Regions from separate parts of the Priestia sp. JNUCC 25 genome, predicted to be linked through region 3. Evidence: a T-box and tRNA genes for the amino acid it is inferred to sense, from the RefSeq annotation. Region 3 holds a T-box; the other regions hold tRNA genes.
The links. A T-box is a leader RNA that pairs with one kind of tRNA and senses whether it is charged. The one in region 3 lies ahead of thrS (threonine--tRNA ligase), so its partner is inferred to be a tRNA-Thr.

Region 1: it has a tRNA-Thr gene. The T-box ahead of thrS (threonine--tRNA ligase) is inferred to sense a tRNA for this amino acid. The anticodon was not compared.
Region 2: it has a tRNA-Thr gene. The T-box ahead of thrS (threonine--tRNA ligase) is inferred to sense a tRNA for this amino acid. The anticodon was not compared.

What each region holds. Positions count from the first base shown of each region.
Region 1 covers NZ_CM132211.1:157,454-162,272, forward strand. The annotation lists rRNA gene JNUCC25_RS00905 (23S ribosomal RNA) at 1-2,691, shown strand, start outside; rRNA gene rrf (5S ribosomal RNA) at 2,802-2,917, shown strand; tRNA gene JNUCC25_RS00915 (tRNA-Asn) at 2,927-3,001, shown strand; tRNA gene JNUCC25_RS00920 (tRNA-Glu) at 3,005-3,079, shown strand; tRNA gene JNUCC25_RS00925 (tRNA-Val) at 3,103-3,178, shown strand; tRNA gene JNUCC25_RS00930 (tRNA-Thr) at 3,183-3,258, shown strand; tRNA gene JNUCC25_RS00935 (tRNA-Tyr) at 3,267-3,350, shown strand; tRNA gene JNUCC25_RS00940 (tRNA-Gln) at 3,358-3,432, shown strand; tRNA gene JNUCC25_RS00945 (tRNA-Lys) at 3,437-3,509, shown strand; tRNA gene JNUCC25_RS00950 (tRNA-Gly) at 3,519-3,593, shown strand; tRNA gene JNUCC25_RS00955 (tRNA-Ala) at 3,615-3,690, shown strand; gene rocF (arginase) at 3,854-4,753, shown strand.
Region 2 covers NZ_CM132211.1:4,698,413-4,703,231, forward strand. The annotation lists tRNA gene JNUCC25_RS24615 (tRNA-His) at 1-19, opposite strand, end outside; tRNA gene JNUCC25_RS24620 (tRNA-Phe) at 30-105, opposite strand; tRNA gene JNUCC25_RS24625 (tRNA-Asp) at 114-189, opposite strand; tRNA gene JNUCC25_RS24630 (tRNA-Met) at 194-270, opposite strand; tRNA gene JNUCC25_RS24635 (tRNA-Ser) at 296-388, opposite strand; tRNA gene JNUCC25_RS24640 (tRNA-Met) at 416-492, opposite strand; tRNA gene JNUCC25_RS24645 (tRNA-Ala) at 523-598, opposite strand; tRNA gene JNUCC25_RS24650 (tRNA-Pro) at 604-680, opposite strand; tRNA gene JNUCC25_RS24655 (tRNA-Arg) at 685-761, opposite strand; tRNA gene JNUCC25_RS24660 (tRNA-Leu) at 771-859, opposite strand; tRNA gene JNUCC25_RS24665 (tRNA-Gly) at 874-948, opposite strand; tRNA gene JNUCC25_RS24670 (tRNA-Leu) at 972-1,053, opposite strand; tRNA gene JNUCC25_RS24675 (tRNA-Lys) at 1,067-1,142, opposite strand; tRNA gene JNUCC25_RS24680 (tRNA-Thr) at 1,151-1,226, opposite strand; tRNA gene JNUCC25_RS24685 (tRNA-Val) at 1,253-1,328, opposite strand; rRNA gene rrf (5S ribosomal RNA) at 1,338-1,453, opposite strand; rRNA gene JNUCC25_RS24695 (23S ribosomal RNA) at 1,563-4,498, opposite strand; rRNA gene JNUCC25_RS24700 (16S ribosomal RNA) at 4,724-4,819, opposite strand, start outside.
Region 3 covers NZ_CM132211.1:4,544,347-4,549,165, forward strand. The annotation lists gene infC (translation initiation factor IF-3) at 1-95, opposite strand, end outside; ribosomal protein L20 leader region at 165-287, opposite strand; gene thrS (threonine--tRNA ligase) at 459-2,417, opposite strand; T-box leader at 2,462-2,710, opposite strand; gene ytxC (sporulation protein YtxC) at 2,771-3,631, opposite strand; gene dnaI (primosomal protein DnaI) at 3,728-4,660, opposite strand; gene JNUCC25_RS23865 (replication initiation and membrane attachment family protein) at 4,693-4,819, opposite strand, start outside.

The DNA of each region.
Region 1 (4,819 bases), 680 kb from region 3:
AGCGGCGAGCGAAACGGAATTAGCCCAAACCAAGAGGCTTGCCTCTTGGGGTTGTAGGACACTCTATACGGAGTTACAAAGGAACGAAGTAAATGAAGCGACCTGGAAAGGTCCGTCGAAGAAGGTAACAACCCTGTAGTTGAAACTTCGTTCCCTCTTGAGTGGATCCTGAGTACGGCGGAACACGTGAAATTCCGTCGGAAGCTGGGAGGACCATCTCCCAAGGCTAAATACTACCTAGTGACCGATAGTGAACCAGTACCGTGAGGGAAAGGTGAAAAGCACCCCGGAAGGGGAGTGAAAGAGATCCTGAAACCGTGTGCCTACAAGTAGTCAGAGCCCGTTAACGGGTGATGGCGTGCCTTTTGTAGAATGAACCGGCGAGTTACGATCCCATGCAAGGTTAAGCTGATAAGGCGGAGCCGTAGCGAAAGCGAGTCTGAATAGGGCGTTTAGTATGTGGTTGTAGACCCGAAACCAGGTGATCTACCCATGTCCAGGGTGAAGTTCAGGTAACACTGAATGGAGGCCCGAACCCACGCACGTTGAAAAGTGCGGGGATGAGGTGTGGGTAGCGGAGAAATTCCAATCGAACCTGGAGATAGCTGGTTCTCTCCGAAATAGCTTTAGGGCTAGCCTCATGTTGTGAGAGTCTTGGAGGTAGAGCACTGATTGGACTAGGGGCCCCCAACGGGTTACCGAATTCAGTCAAACTCCGAATGCCAAAGACTTATCCATGGGAGTCAGACTGCGAGTGATAAGATCCGTAGTCAAAAGGGAAACAGCCCAGACCACCAGCTAAGGTCCCCAAGTATACGTTAAGTGGAAAAGGATGTGGAGTTGCTTAGACAACCAGGATGTTGGCTTAGAAGCAGCCACCATTTAAAGAGTGCGTAATAGCTCACTGGTCGAGTGACTCTGCGCCGAAAATGTACCGGGGCTAAACGTATCACCGAAGCTGTGGATTGACATCTTAGATGTCAGTGGTAGGAGAGCGTTCTAAGTGCTGTGAAGTCAGACCGTAAGGACTGGTGGAGCGCTTAGAAGTGAGAATGCCGGTATGAGTAGCGAAAGACAAGTGAGAATCTTGTCCACCGAATGCCTAAGGTTTCCTGAGGAAGGCTCGTCCGCTCAGGGTTAGTCGGGACCTAAGCCGAGGCTGAAAAGCGTAGGCGATGGCCAACAGGTTGATATTCCTGTACCACCTCCCCGCCGTTTGAGTAATGGGGGGACGCAGTAGGATAGGGTAAGCGCGCTGCTGGATATGCGCGTTCAAGCAGTTAGGCTGATGAGTAGGCAAATCCGCTCATCATAAAGGCTGAGCTGTGATGACGAGGGAATTATAGTACCGAAGTTCCTGATTCCACACTGCCAAGAAAAGCCTCTAGCGAGGCGGGAGGTGCCCGTACCGCAAACCGACACAGGTAGGCGAGGAGAGAATCCTAAGGTGATCGAGAGAACTCTCGTTAAGGAACTCGGCAAAATGACCCCGTAACTTCGGGAGAAGGGGTGCTCTGGTAGGGTGTATAGCCCGAGAGAGCCGCAGTGAATAGGCCCAGGCGACTGTTTAGCAAAAACACAGGTCTCTGCGAAGCCGCAAGGCGAAGTATAGGGGCTGACGCCTGCCCGGTGCTGGAAGGTTAAGAGGAGGGGTTATCCTTTGGGAGAAGCTCTGAATCGAAGCCCCAGTAAACGGCGGCCGTAACTATAACGGTCCTAAGGTAGCGAAATTCCTTGTCGGGTAAGTTCCGACCCGCACGAAAGGCGTAACGATCTGGGCACTGTCTCAACGAGAGACTCGGTGAAATTATAGTACCTGTGAAGATGCAGGTTACCCGCGACAGGACGGAAAGACCCCGTGGAGCTTTACTGTAGCCTGATATTGAATTTTGGTACAGCTTGTACAGGATAGGTAGGAGCCTGAGAAGCCGGAGCGCTAGCTTCGGTGGAGGCGTCGGTGGGATACTACCCTGGCTGTATTGAAATTCTAACCCGCGGCCCTGATCGGGCCGGGAGACAGTGTCAGGTGGGCAGTTTGACTGGGGCGGTCGCCTCCTAAAATGTAACGGAGGCGCCCAAAGGTTCCCTCAGAATGGTTGGAAATCATTCGTAGAGTGTAAAGGCACAAGGGAGCTTGACTGCGAGACCTACAAGTCGAGCAGGGACGAAAGTCGGGCTTAGTGATCCGGTGGTTCCGCATGGAAGGGCCATCGCTCAACGGATAAAAGCTACCCCGGGGATAACAGGCTTATCTCCCCCAAGAGTCCACATCGACGGGGAGGTTTGGCACCTCGATGTCGGCTCATCGCATCCTGGGGCTGTAGTCGGTCCCAAGGGTTGGGCTGTTCGCCCATTAAAGCGGTACGCGAGCTGGGTTCAGAACGTCGTGAGACAGTTCGGTCCCTATCCGTCGTGGGCGTAGGAAATTTGAGAGGAGCTGTCCTTAGTACGAGAGGACCGGGATGGACACACCGCTGGTGTACCAGTTGTCTTGCCAAAGGCATCGCTGGGTAGCTATGTGTGGACGGGATAAGTGCTGAAAGCATCTAAGCATGAAGCCCCCCTCAAGATGAGATTTCCCATAGCGCAAGCTAGTAAGATCCCTGAAAGATGATCAGGTTGATAGGTCAGAGGTGGAAGCGTGGCGACATGTGTAGCTGACTGATACTAATCGATCGAGGACTTAACCAAACTTTTAAAAGCGTAAGCTTTACTCAGCAAACTGTTACCTAGTTTTGAGAGAACAAAACTTTTCCAAAAAAGTCTTGCTTTCTTTATCAAATCATGTATAATATAATATGTCTGGTGGCGATAGCGAAGAGGTCACACCCGTTCCCATACCGAACACGGAAGTTAAGCTCTTTAGCGCCAATGGTAGTTGGGACTTTGTCCCTGTGAGAGTAGGACGTTGCCAGGCTATTATTATTCCACAGTAGCTCAGTGGTAGAGCTATCGGCTGTTAACCGATCGGTCGTAGGTTCGAGTCCTACCTGTGGAGCCAACTGGCCCGTTGGTCAAGCGGTTAAGACACCGCCCTTTCACGGCGGTAACACGGGTTCGAATCCCGTACGGGTCACCATTTATTTTTATCTACATAATAGTGGAGGATTAGCTCAGCTGGGAGAGCACCTGCCTTACAAGCAGGGGGTCGGCGGTTCGATCCCGTCATCCTCCACCACCGTGCCGGTGTAGCTCAACTGGTAGAGCAACTGACTTGTAATCAGTAGGTTGGGGGTTCAAGTCCTCTTGCCGGCACCATTTATATTGGAGGGGTAGCGAAGTGGCTAAACGCGGCGGACTGTAAATCCGCTCCTTCGGGTTCGGCAGTTCGAATCTGCCCCCCTCCACCATTTTTATTGGGCTATCGCCAAGCGGTAAGGCAACGGATTTTGATTCCGTCATGCGTTGGTTCGAATCCAGCTAGCCCAGCCATAGAGAGCCATTAGCTCAGTTGGTAGAGCATCTGACTTTTAATCAGAGGGTCGAAGGTTCGAGTCCTTCATGGCTCATTTTAATAAGCGGAAGTAGTTCAGTGGTAGAACACCACCTTGCCAAGGTGGGGGTCGCGAGTTCGAACCTCGTCTTCCGCTCCATTTCTATATAAAAAAGATATTGGGGCCTTAGCTCAGCTGGGAGAGCGCCTGCCTTGCACGCAGGAGGTCAGCGGTTCGATCCCGCTAGGCTCCACCATACATATAAACATACAACCTTTAAGCAAATTGCTTAAAGGTTTTTTTATGTAGTTTCTACAAATTAGAATTGTATATATATTCAAAAAAGTGTCGAGTTGAGCCATCGCTCATTTAGCCGTTACAATAGGAGAGTAGCAACATTTGTGATGGGGGGACATATTATGAATAAGCTTTCAATTATTGGAGTACCAATGGATTTAGGTCAAACTCGCCGAGGGGTCGATATGGGGCCAAGTGCGATACGATATGCAGGTGTTATTGAACGCATCGAGAATATTGGATATAGTGTAGAAGATAAAGGGAATATTGAAATTGCCTTAGCTGAACGAGTACATAGTGATGAAAATACAAACTTAAAGAATTTAAAAGCTGTAGCAGATGCTAGCGAGAGGCTTGCTCAGACCGTAAGTGATGTTATTACAAATAAAAGGTTTCCTTTAGTACTGGGGGGAGATCACAGCATCGCTATCGGAACACTAGCAGGAGTAAGTCGTCATTATAAAAACTTGGGCGTGATTTGGTATGATGCACACGGAGATTTGAATACAGCAGATACGTCTCCTTCAGGAAATATTCACGGTATGCCATTGGCGGCAAGTATAGGTATAGGAGACGACGCATTGACTCGAATTGGTGGTTATACACCTAAAGTCAAGCCGGAAAATATTGTGATTATCGGAGCACGTTCTTTAGATGAAGGAGAAAAAGAGTTAATAAAGGAAAAAGGGATTAAAGTGTATACGATGCATGAGATAGATCGAATGGGTATGACAAAAGTAATGGAAGAAACAATTTTATATTTGCGTGATAAAACAGATGGCGTTCATCTATCACTCGATTTAGATGGATTGGATCCACATGATGCACCTGGAGTAGGAACGCCAGTTATCGGTGGAATAAGCTACAGAGAAAGTCATTTAGCTATGGAGATGTTAGCAGAATCTCAGCTAATCACTTCTGCTGAGTTTGTGGAAGTAAATCCTATTTTAGATGAACGGAATAAAACAGCTACCGTAGCTGTTGCATTAATGGGCTCACTTTTAGGAGAGAAATTAGTATAAAACATTAGTACCTACCAAAAGGTACATGAAATATATATGAAGATAAAAAAAAGAAGCTCTTAGTTC
Region 2 (4,819 bases), 150 kb from region 3:
ACCACTTCGCCACAATCGCCGTCTTAAAATGGTGGCTCGGGACGGAATCGAACCGCCGACACAAGGATTTTCAGTCCTTTGCTCTACCAACTGAGCTACCGAGCCAAACAAAATGGCGGTCCCGACGGGAATCGAACCCGCGATCTCCTGCGTGACAGGCAGGCATGTTAACCGCTACACCACGGGACCACTTTGGTTGCGGGGACAGGATTTGAACCTGCGACCTTCGGGTTATGAGCCCGACGAGCTACCGAACTGCTCCACCCCGCGATGATATGAATATGATATAAATAAATGGCGGAGGAAGAGGGATTCGAACCCCCGCGGGCTTTAACACCCCTGTCGGTTTTCAAGACCGATCCCTTCAGCCGGACTTGGGTATTCCTCCGTATATTTATAACAAATGTAACTTATATGGTAGCGGCGGAGGGAGTCGAACCCACGACCTCACGGGTATGAACCGTACGCTCTAGCCAGCTGAGCTACACCGCCATATTATTCGTTACAATTATTCAGTTTAATTGGTGGAGCCTAGCGGGATCGAACCGCTGACCTCCTGCGTGCAAGGCAGGCGCTCTCCCAGCTGAGCTAAGGCCCCTTAAATGGTCGGGAAGACAGGATTCGAACCTGCGACCCCTTGGTCCCAAACCAAGTGCTCTACCAAGCTGAGCTACTTCCCGTTTATGGCGCGCCCGAGAGGAGTCGAACCCCTAACCTTTTGATCCGTAGTCAAACGCTCTATCCAATTGAGCTACGGGCGCTTATTAAAATGGTGCCGAGGGCCGGACTTGAACCGGCACGGTAGTCACCTACCGCAGGATTTTAAGTCCTGTGTGTCTGCCAATTCCACCACCCCGGCAGGACTTATATATGTGGAGCGGAAGACGAGGTTCGAACTCGCGACCCCCACCTTGGCAAGGTGGTGTTCTACCACTGAACTACTTCCGCGCATATATGAAATTAATGAAAGATGCGGGTGAAGGGACTTGAACCCCCACGTCGTAAGACACTAGATCCTAAGTCTAGCGCGTCTGCCAATTCCGCCACACCCGCGTGTGAATATAAATGGTGAGCCATGAAGGACTCGAACCTTCGACCCTCTGATTAAAAGTCAGATGCTCTACCAACTGAGCTAATGGCTCGAAAAAAATGGTGCCGGCAAGAGGACTTGAACCCCCAACCTACTGATTACAAGTCAGTTGCTCTACCAATTGAGCTACACCGGCGTGCAATCTCTGACTTAAATAGTCGATGGTGGAGGATGACGGGATCGAACCGCCGACCCCCTGCTTGTAAGGCAGGTGCTCTCCCAGCTGAGCTAATCCTCCGATATATAAGCCTGGCAACGTCCTACTCTCACAGGGACAAAGTCCCAACTACCATTGGCGCTAAAGAGCTTAACTTCCGTGTTCGGTATGGGAACGGGTGTGACCTCTTCGCTATCGCCACCAGACATATTATATTATACACTATTTTATAAAGAAAGCAATACTTTTTTTCGAAAGATTTATTCTTTCAAAACTAGATAACAGCTTGCTGAGTAAAGCTTACGCTTTTAAAGTTTGGTTAAGTCCTCGATCGATTAGTATCAGTCAGCTACACATGTCGCCACGCTTCCACCTCTGACCTATCAACCTGATCATCTTTCAGGGATCTTACTAGCTTGCGCTATGGGAAATCTCATCTTGAGGGGGGCTTCATGCTTAGATGCTTTCAGCACTTATCCCGTCCACACATAGCTACCCAGCGATGCCTTTGGCAAGACAACTGGTACACCAGCGGTGTGTCCATCCCGGTCCTCTCGTACTAAGGACAGCTCCTCTCAAATTTCCTACGCCCACGACGGATAGGGACCGAACTGTCTCACGACGTTCTGAACCCAGCTCGCGTACCGCTTTAATGGGCGAACAGCCCAACCCTTGGGACCGACTACAGCCCCAGGATGCGATGAGCCGACATCGAGGTGCCAAACCTCCCCGTCGATGTGGACTCTTGGGGGAGATAAGCCTGTTATCCCCGGGGTAGCTTTTATCCGTTGAGCGATGGCCCTTCCATGCGGAACCACCGGATCACTAAGCCCGACTTTCGTCCCTGCTCGACTTGTAGGTCTCGCAGTCAAGCTCCCTTGTGCCTTTACACTCTACGAATGATTTCCAACCATTCTGAGGGAACCTTTGGGCGCCTCCGTTACATTTTAGGAGGCGACCGCCCCAGTCAAACTGCCCACCTGACACTGTCTCCCGGCCCGATCAGGGCCGCGGGTTAGAATTTCAATACAGCCAGGGTAGTATCCCACCGACGCCTCCACCGAAGCTAGCGCTCCGGCTTCTCAGGCTCCTACCTATCCTGTACAAGCTGTACCAAAATTCAATATCAGGCTACAGTAAAGCTCCACGGGGTCTTTCCGTCCTGTCGCGGGTAACCTGCATCTTCACAGGTACTATAATTTCACCGAGTCTCTCGTTGAGACAGTGCCCAGATCGTTACGCCTTTCGTGCGGGTCGGAACTTACCCGACAAGGAATTTCGCTACCTTAGGACCGTTATAGTTACGGCCGCCGTTTACTGGGGCTTCGATTCAGAGCTTCTCCCAAAGGATAACCCCTCCTCTTAACCTTCCAGCACCGGGCAGGCGTCAGCCCCTATACTTCGCCTTGCGGCTTCGCAGAGACCTGTGTTTTTGCTAAACAGTCGCCTGGGCCTATTCACTGCGGCTCTCTCGGGCTATACACCCTACCAGAGCACCCCTTCTCCCGAAGTTACGGGGTCATTTTGCCGAGTTCCTTAACGAGAGTTCTCTCGATCACCTTAGGATTCTCTCCTCGCCTACCTGTGTCGGTTTGCGGTACGGGCACCTCCCGCCTCGCTAGAGGCTTTTCTTGGCAGTGTGGAATCAGGAACTTCGGTACTGTAATTCCCTCGTCATCACAGCTCAGCCTTCATGATGAGCGGATTTGCCTACTCATCAGCCTAACTGCTTGAACGCGCATATCCAGCAGCGCGCTTACCCTATCCTACTGCGTCCCCCCATTACTCAAACGGCGGGGAGGTGGTACAGGAATATCAACCTGTTGGCCATCGCCTACGCTTTTCAGCCTCGGCTTAGGTCCCGACTAACCCTGAGCGGACGAGCCTTCCTCAGGAAACCTTAGGCATTCGGTGGACAAGATTCTCACTTGTCTTTCGCTACTCATACCGGCATTCTCACTTCTAAGCGCTCCACCAGTCCTTACGGTCTGACTTCGCTGCACTTAGAACGCTCTCCTACCACTGACATCAAAGATGTCAATCCACAGCTTCGGTGATACGTTTAGCCCCGGTACATTTTCGGCGCAGAGTCACTCGACCAGTGAGCTATTACGCACTCTTTAAATGGTGGCTGCTTCTAAGCCAACATCCTGGTTGTCTAAGCAACTCCACATCCTTTTCCACTTAACGTATACTTGGGGACCTTAGCTGGTGGTCTGGGCTGTTTCCCTTTTGACTACGGATCTTATCACTCGCAGTCTGACTCCCATGGATAAGTCTTTGGCATTCGGAGTTTGACTGAATTCGGTAACCCGTTGGGGGCCCCTAGTCCAATCAGTGCTCTACCTCCAAGACTCTCACAACATGAGGCTAGCCCTAAAGCTATTTCGGAGAGAACCAGCTATCTCCAGGTTCGATTGGAATTTCTCCGCTACCCACACCTCATCCCCGCACTTTTCAACGTGCGTGGGTTCGGGCCTCCATTCAGTGTTACCTGAACTTCACCCTGGACATGGGTAGATCACCTGGTTTCGGGTCTACAACCACATACTAAACGCCCTATTCAGACTCGCTTTCGCTACGGCTCCGCCTTATCAGCTTAACCTTGCATGGGATCGTAACTCGCCGGTTCATTCTACAAAAGGCACGCCATCACCCGTTAACGGGCTCTGACTACTTGTAGGCACACGGTTTCAGGATCTCTTTCACTCCCCTTCCGGGGTGCTTTTCACCTTTCCCTCACGGTACTGGTTCACTATCGGTCACTAGGTAGTATTTAGCCTTGGGAGATGGTCCTCCCAGCTTCCGACGGAATTTCACGTGTTCCGCCGTACTCAGGATCCACTCAAGAGGGAACGAAGTTTCAACTACAGGGTTGTTACCTTCTTCGACGGACCTTTCCAGGTCGCTTCATTTACTTCGTTCCTTTGTAACTCCGTATAGAGTGTCCTACAACCCCAAGAGGCAAGCCTCTTGGTTTGGGCTAATTCCGTTTCGCTCGCCGCTACTCAGGAAATCGCATTTGCTTTCTCTTCCTCCGGGTACTTAGATGTTTCAGTTCCCCGGGTCTGCCTTCAATATCCTATGTATTCAGATAAAGATACTGTTCCATTACGAACAGTGGGTTTCCCCATTCGGAAATCTCCGGATCAAAGCTCACTTACAGCTCCCCGAAGCATATCGGTGTTAGTCCCGTCCTTCATCGGCTCCTAGTGCCAAGGCATTCACCGTGCGCCCTTTCTAACTTAACCATTAGCGAATAAATGGTACAACATATTGTTGTGTTATTTATTGGTTTGATTAAAGAAAAGTTTCACTTTTCCTCAGCAATTACTGTTATCTAGTTTTCAAAGAACAATCGCAACCAAAATTCTTCTTATCTAATAAGAAGAAAGTAGTGTGCTTTCTATAATTGAGAGATTGAACTCTCAAAACTGAACAAAGTGTCAAAACGTACGTCATGTAAAAATCCTTAGAAAGGAGGTGATCCAGCCGCACCTTCCGATACGGCTACCTTGTTACGACTTCACCCCAATCATCTGTCCCACCTTAGGCGGCTAGCTCCTTACGGT
Region 3 (4,819 bases):
TCTAATGCTTCATTTTTTGATTTAATTCCTAATTGTTCACCGTTTTGATCAATTAGACGAACTTCGCGAGCTCGAATGCCCTCGTTTACCATCATGTCCTTGCTAATAAGTAGCCACCTCCAAGGTTTAATGAGCGAATACGCTTGCTTAGACCGATTATTAACTCACACAAAAAAGTGTGAGTACATACTGCACCCACACTTCTATCGTTTTAATTAAGATACGATGTACCTGCTAACTGCTCTATGCGTCACTCAGGTGAGAAGCGGGTGCTTCTTCTTCTGTATAAACAAGTATTCAATTACTTAAGCTATTATAGTATCAACAAAGACAAAAGTCAATGATTTCGTTCTTTTTTCACAACAAAAATTATTGTATCAAAGGAAAAACATTTATGCAACAGTTTTTTATAAATGTTGCATAAAAAAGCAGAGAATTTCAATTCTCTGCTTTTTTCATTAGCGAGATGCTTCTGCTTTTACATTTTGTAAAAAGGCTTGGAAGTCCACTGTTTCTGAATTCTGCTCACCGTATTTACGTACGTTTACTGCTTTATCCTCTACTTCTTTATCCCCTACAACAAGCATATAAGGAATTTTTTGCATTTGAGCCTCACGGATTTTATAACCGATTTTCTCATCGCGAGAATCAAGTTCCACACGAATACCCGCCAGCTGAAGCTGTTCTTGCACTTCTTTTGCATACTCAAGGTGAACGGTAGGTGATACCGGAATCACTTGAACTTGTACAGGTGCTAACCACGTTGGGAAAGCTCCTTTGTATTCTTCGATTAAGAAAGCTACAAAACGTTCCATTGTTGACACCACGCCGCGGTGAATAACAACCGGTCGATGTTGTTTTCCGTCTTCTCCTACATACGTTAAATCAAATCGTTCAGGAAGTAAGAAATCCAATTGAACCGTAGATAGCGTCTCTTCTTTACCAAGAGCTGTTTTAACTTGAACGTCTAGTTTTGGACCGTAGAATGCCGCTTCTCCTTCAGCTTCATAATAATCAAGGTCAAGCTCATCCATCGCGTCTTTTAACATGCTTTGTGCTTTTTCCCACATTGCATCATCATCAAAGTATTTTTCTGTATCTGCAGGGTCACGGTAAGATAGACGGAATGAATAATTTTCAAATCCAAAATCTTTATAAACCGCTTCAACTAAGCGAACTACACGAATAAATTCTTCTTTGATTTGGTCGGGACGTACAAAGATATGCGCATCATTTAGTGTCATGCCTCGAACACGCTGAAGTCCTGATAATGCTCCTGACATTTCGTAGCGGTGCATCGTTCCAAGCTCAGCAATACGGATTGGAAGCTCACGATAGCTGTGAATACCTTGTTTGTAAACCATCATGTGATGAGGACAGTTCATCGGACGAAGAACCAGGTCTTCGTTATCCATTTCCATTGCAGGGAACATGTCATCTTGGTAGTGCTCCCAGTGACCAGACGTTTTGTAAAGTTCTACACTTCCGAGCACTGGAGTGTAAACGTGCTGATAACCAAGGCTTACTTCTTTATCTACGATATAACGCTCGATAATACGGCGGATCGTCGCACCTTTTGGAAGCCATAAAGGCAGACCTTGTCCTACTTTTTGAGAATTTGTAAATAAGTTTAGCTCTTTACCAAGTTTACGGTGGTCACGTTCTTTTGCTTCTTCAAGAAGACGAAGATGCTCGTCTAAATCTGCTTTTGTAAAGAATGCTGTACCGTAAATACGCTGCAGCATTTGATTATCGCTGTCTCCGCGCCAATAAGCACCCGCTACGCTTAATAGTTTAAATTCTTTAATTTTGCCTGTTGACGGCACGTGCACGCCTCGGCAAAGGTCAAAGAATTCGCCTTGTTGGTAAATCGTAACCTTTTCACCTGCTGGAATCGCATCGATCAATTCAAGCTTTAGTTCATCGCCAACTTCTTTAAAAAGTTGAATGGCTTCTTCACGAGAAACTTCTTTTCGTTCAATTTCAATATTTGAATTAACGATTTTTTTCATTTCTTTTTCAATTTTACCTAAATCTTCAGGAGTAATTGATTCTTCCATATCGATGTCATAGTAAAAACCGTTTTCGATAACCGGCCCTACACCTAGCTGTACTTTTGTATCTTTGTACAAACGTTTGATTGCTTGAGCCATTAAATGCGCTGTACTGTGACGCATAATTTCAAGCGCTTCAGGAGCATCTTGCGTAATGATTTCAAGACTGCCATCTTGTTCAATTGGCGTACGTAAATCCAGCAGCTCGCCGTTTACTTTGCCTGCTAATGCTTTCTTCTTTAATCCCGGGCTAATAGAAGCCGCAATATCTTCTGTTGATGATCCTTTTGAATACTCTTTAACAGCTCCATCAGGAAATGTCATTTTGATTACTTCTGACACAACTTTCCACTCCTTTAACATAACTGAATAAACTTTTTGTAAAAACAAAAAACTCGTCCCTTATCAAAAGGGACGAGTTGTGTATACACGCGGTACCACCCTTGTTTCCTCTTCGTATCTTGGATAACCCAAAGAACCCGAAGCGGCTCGAGGTTTTATAACGGAAATTCCGTCAGTAATTACTAGAGGCTCTGCTCGTTTACTACTGAAGTTTAGAGGTGGTAAGAATATATTCCGTGTTAGGAGATTTTCAGCCTGGATCTCCCTCTCTACAAACCGTAAATATACACTCATGTCCTCATCATAACTTGTAACATATAGCTGTTTTTCAATATGCATTTATTATATTCATTTTCAAAATAGAAATCAACCTTTCACGTTATATTTTGCTTTTGATCAAACGGAAATTCATTTTTTTCGTATAACATAACTTTTTCTTGGAAGATATTTTGAATGGTATAAACAAAATCATGATCATGCTGGTCGCTATACAGATGAATAGCAGCTGGAGATAAACTTAGCAAAGGCGCGATAATAGTTGAGTCTATGTATAATGATTCTTGTTCAGATAAAAAGGCCTCTGCTAGAGCTGCACATTCACGTTCAGGAACATATCTACTATTGTGGTCGTACAACACAAACTTGTTTTTATTCAAGTGCATTACATACACATCGCCTGTAGATAACTGTCTTTCATTAGCTGCTTGACGCAGCTGATGAATAAGAATTTGATAGTCTTGTTCAAGCTTATATTCATCAATCGCCAGCTCGGCATAATAGCGCAGCCGCTCTTGATATTCTTTTAAGCGGAATTGGAGAAAAGACTCAAAGGTGAATGTTACATTATGAATGAAGAAGTCTTGAAGAGCCTGGCGGATAAGTAATTCTCTTGGAAGAGAAAATGTTTTTTGCGGAATTTCGCCTCTCTCTCCTTCCATAATCCCCCCCATAATTTGAAGCAGCAAATCTTGCTCTTCCTCTTCTGAATAGAAAAATTGTTCTTTTAATATGTTTACCATCATCTTTTTTTCTTTCTTTTTTAAAATTACGTGGGTTAATACCGGTATCACCATGTCTTGTAAAACGGCCTCTCTATTGTATGTCTCATCAATGACTAAAAGCTGATTATTCACCAGCTTCAAGCACTGTGAACCATACGATAAAGCGCTTCGCTTCGCGCATAAAGACTCATATACAACGACTGCGTCTTCTACATATTTAAAGAATATTTTCATTCCTCATAGCCCCCCTTTGGACACGCTTTATTAATGTATATGGGGCAACATGCAAAAAAATGAGCAAGTCGTTACAAGAAATGTAAAACGACCTGCTCATCTATTTCGTTTATTCTCTCCATTCATTTCAACAGGAATGGCTAGAGACTTAATTCGTTCCATGACACGAGCGGCTTTGAGCTCTTCCTGCTCGCCTCTTTGGGTATAAGTCAAATGATGTTGAAGCTCTTTAAAATTTAAATTCGAGCTGAAAAATGTCGGCAAATTTTCGAGCATACGGAATTGTAAAATGGTTCCGAGCACATCGTCTCGCATCCAGCTCGTTACGGATTCTGCTCCGAGATCATCAAGCATAAGAACCGGTACTTTTTTGACATACTCTATTTTCTCATTGAAACTTTGATCTTGAAACGAACCTTTTAACTCACGCAAAAACTCCGGGACATACAGAATGGTAGATTTCACTTTCTTTTCGGCTAACGCATTGGCAATTGCTCCAAGAAAATACGTTTTCCCCACACCAAACGAACCGTGTAAATATAAAGCTTTCATTTTCTTATTTGGCTCATATTCTCGCACAAAATCTCTTACTAGTTTAATGGCTTCAAATCTTCCCTGCTCAATTTCAATATCAGACATTGTTGCCTGTAAAATTTCTTTAGGCACGTACATACACTGAATAAAAGATTCTTGTTCTTTTCGCTCATCTTCTTGTACTTTTCTAGGACAGCGTTCATACTGTAAATCAATATTCCGGCCTTTTACAACCAGCTGAGGGTGGTATCCTTTCACCATGTTGACGCAGCTTTGCAAAGAAGGACACTTGTCACAGCATTTGCTTTGGTCGATAAATTCATGCATCTTCATCAGACCTCGGTCGACCATTTGCTCATCTAACTCATGGCGATGCTCTTGCAAAAATGTTTTAACTTCGGGATTAGACAGGATACTGTTTCTTAATGCTTCTAAGCGTGCTTTAAAATCCTTTTTGTTCACTAACTGATTTAGTGAATCATTGATAGGCTTCATCTTTTTCACCTCACCTCTATCATACCTGCTTTTTATTCTTTATGCTTTTGTTTTAGCTCTTGATCTAACTGTTTGAGCTCTTCTTGTAGCTTTCGTTTTTCTTCTTCAAATCCGTCCACTTCTTTTGAAGGCTGCTTTTTCTCTTCTTTTTCTTCATCG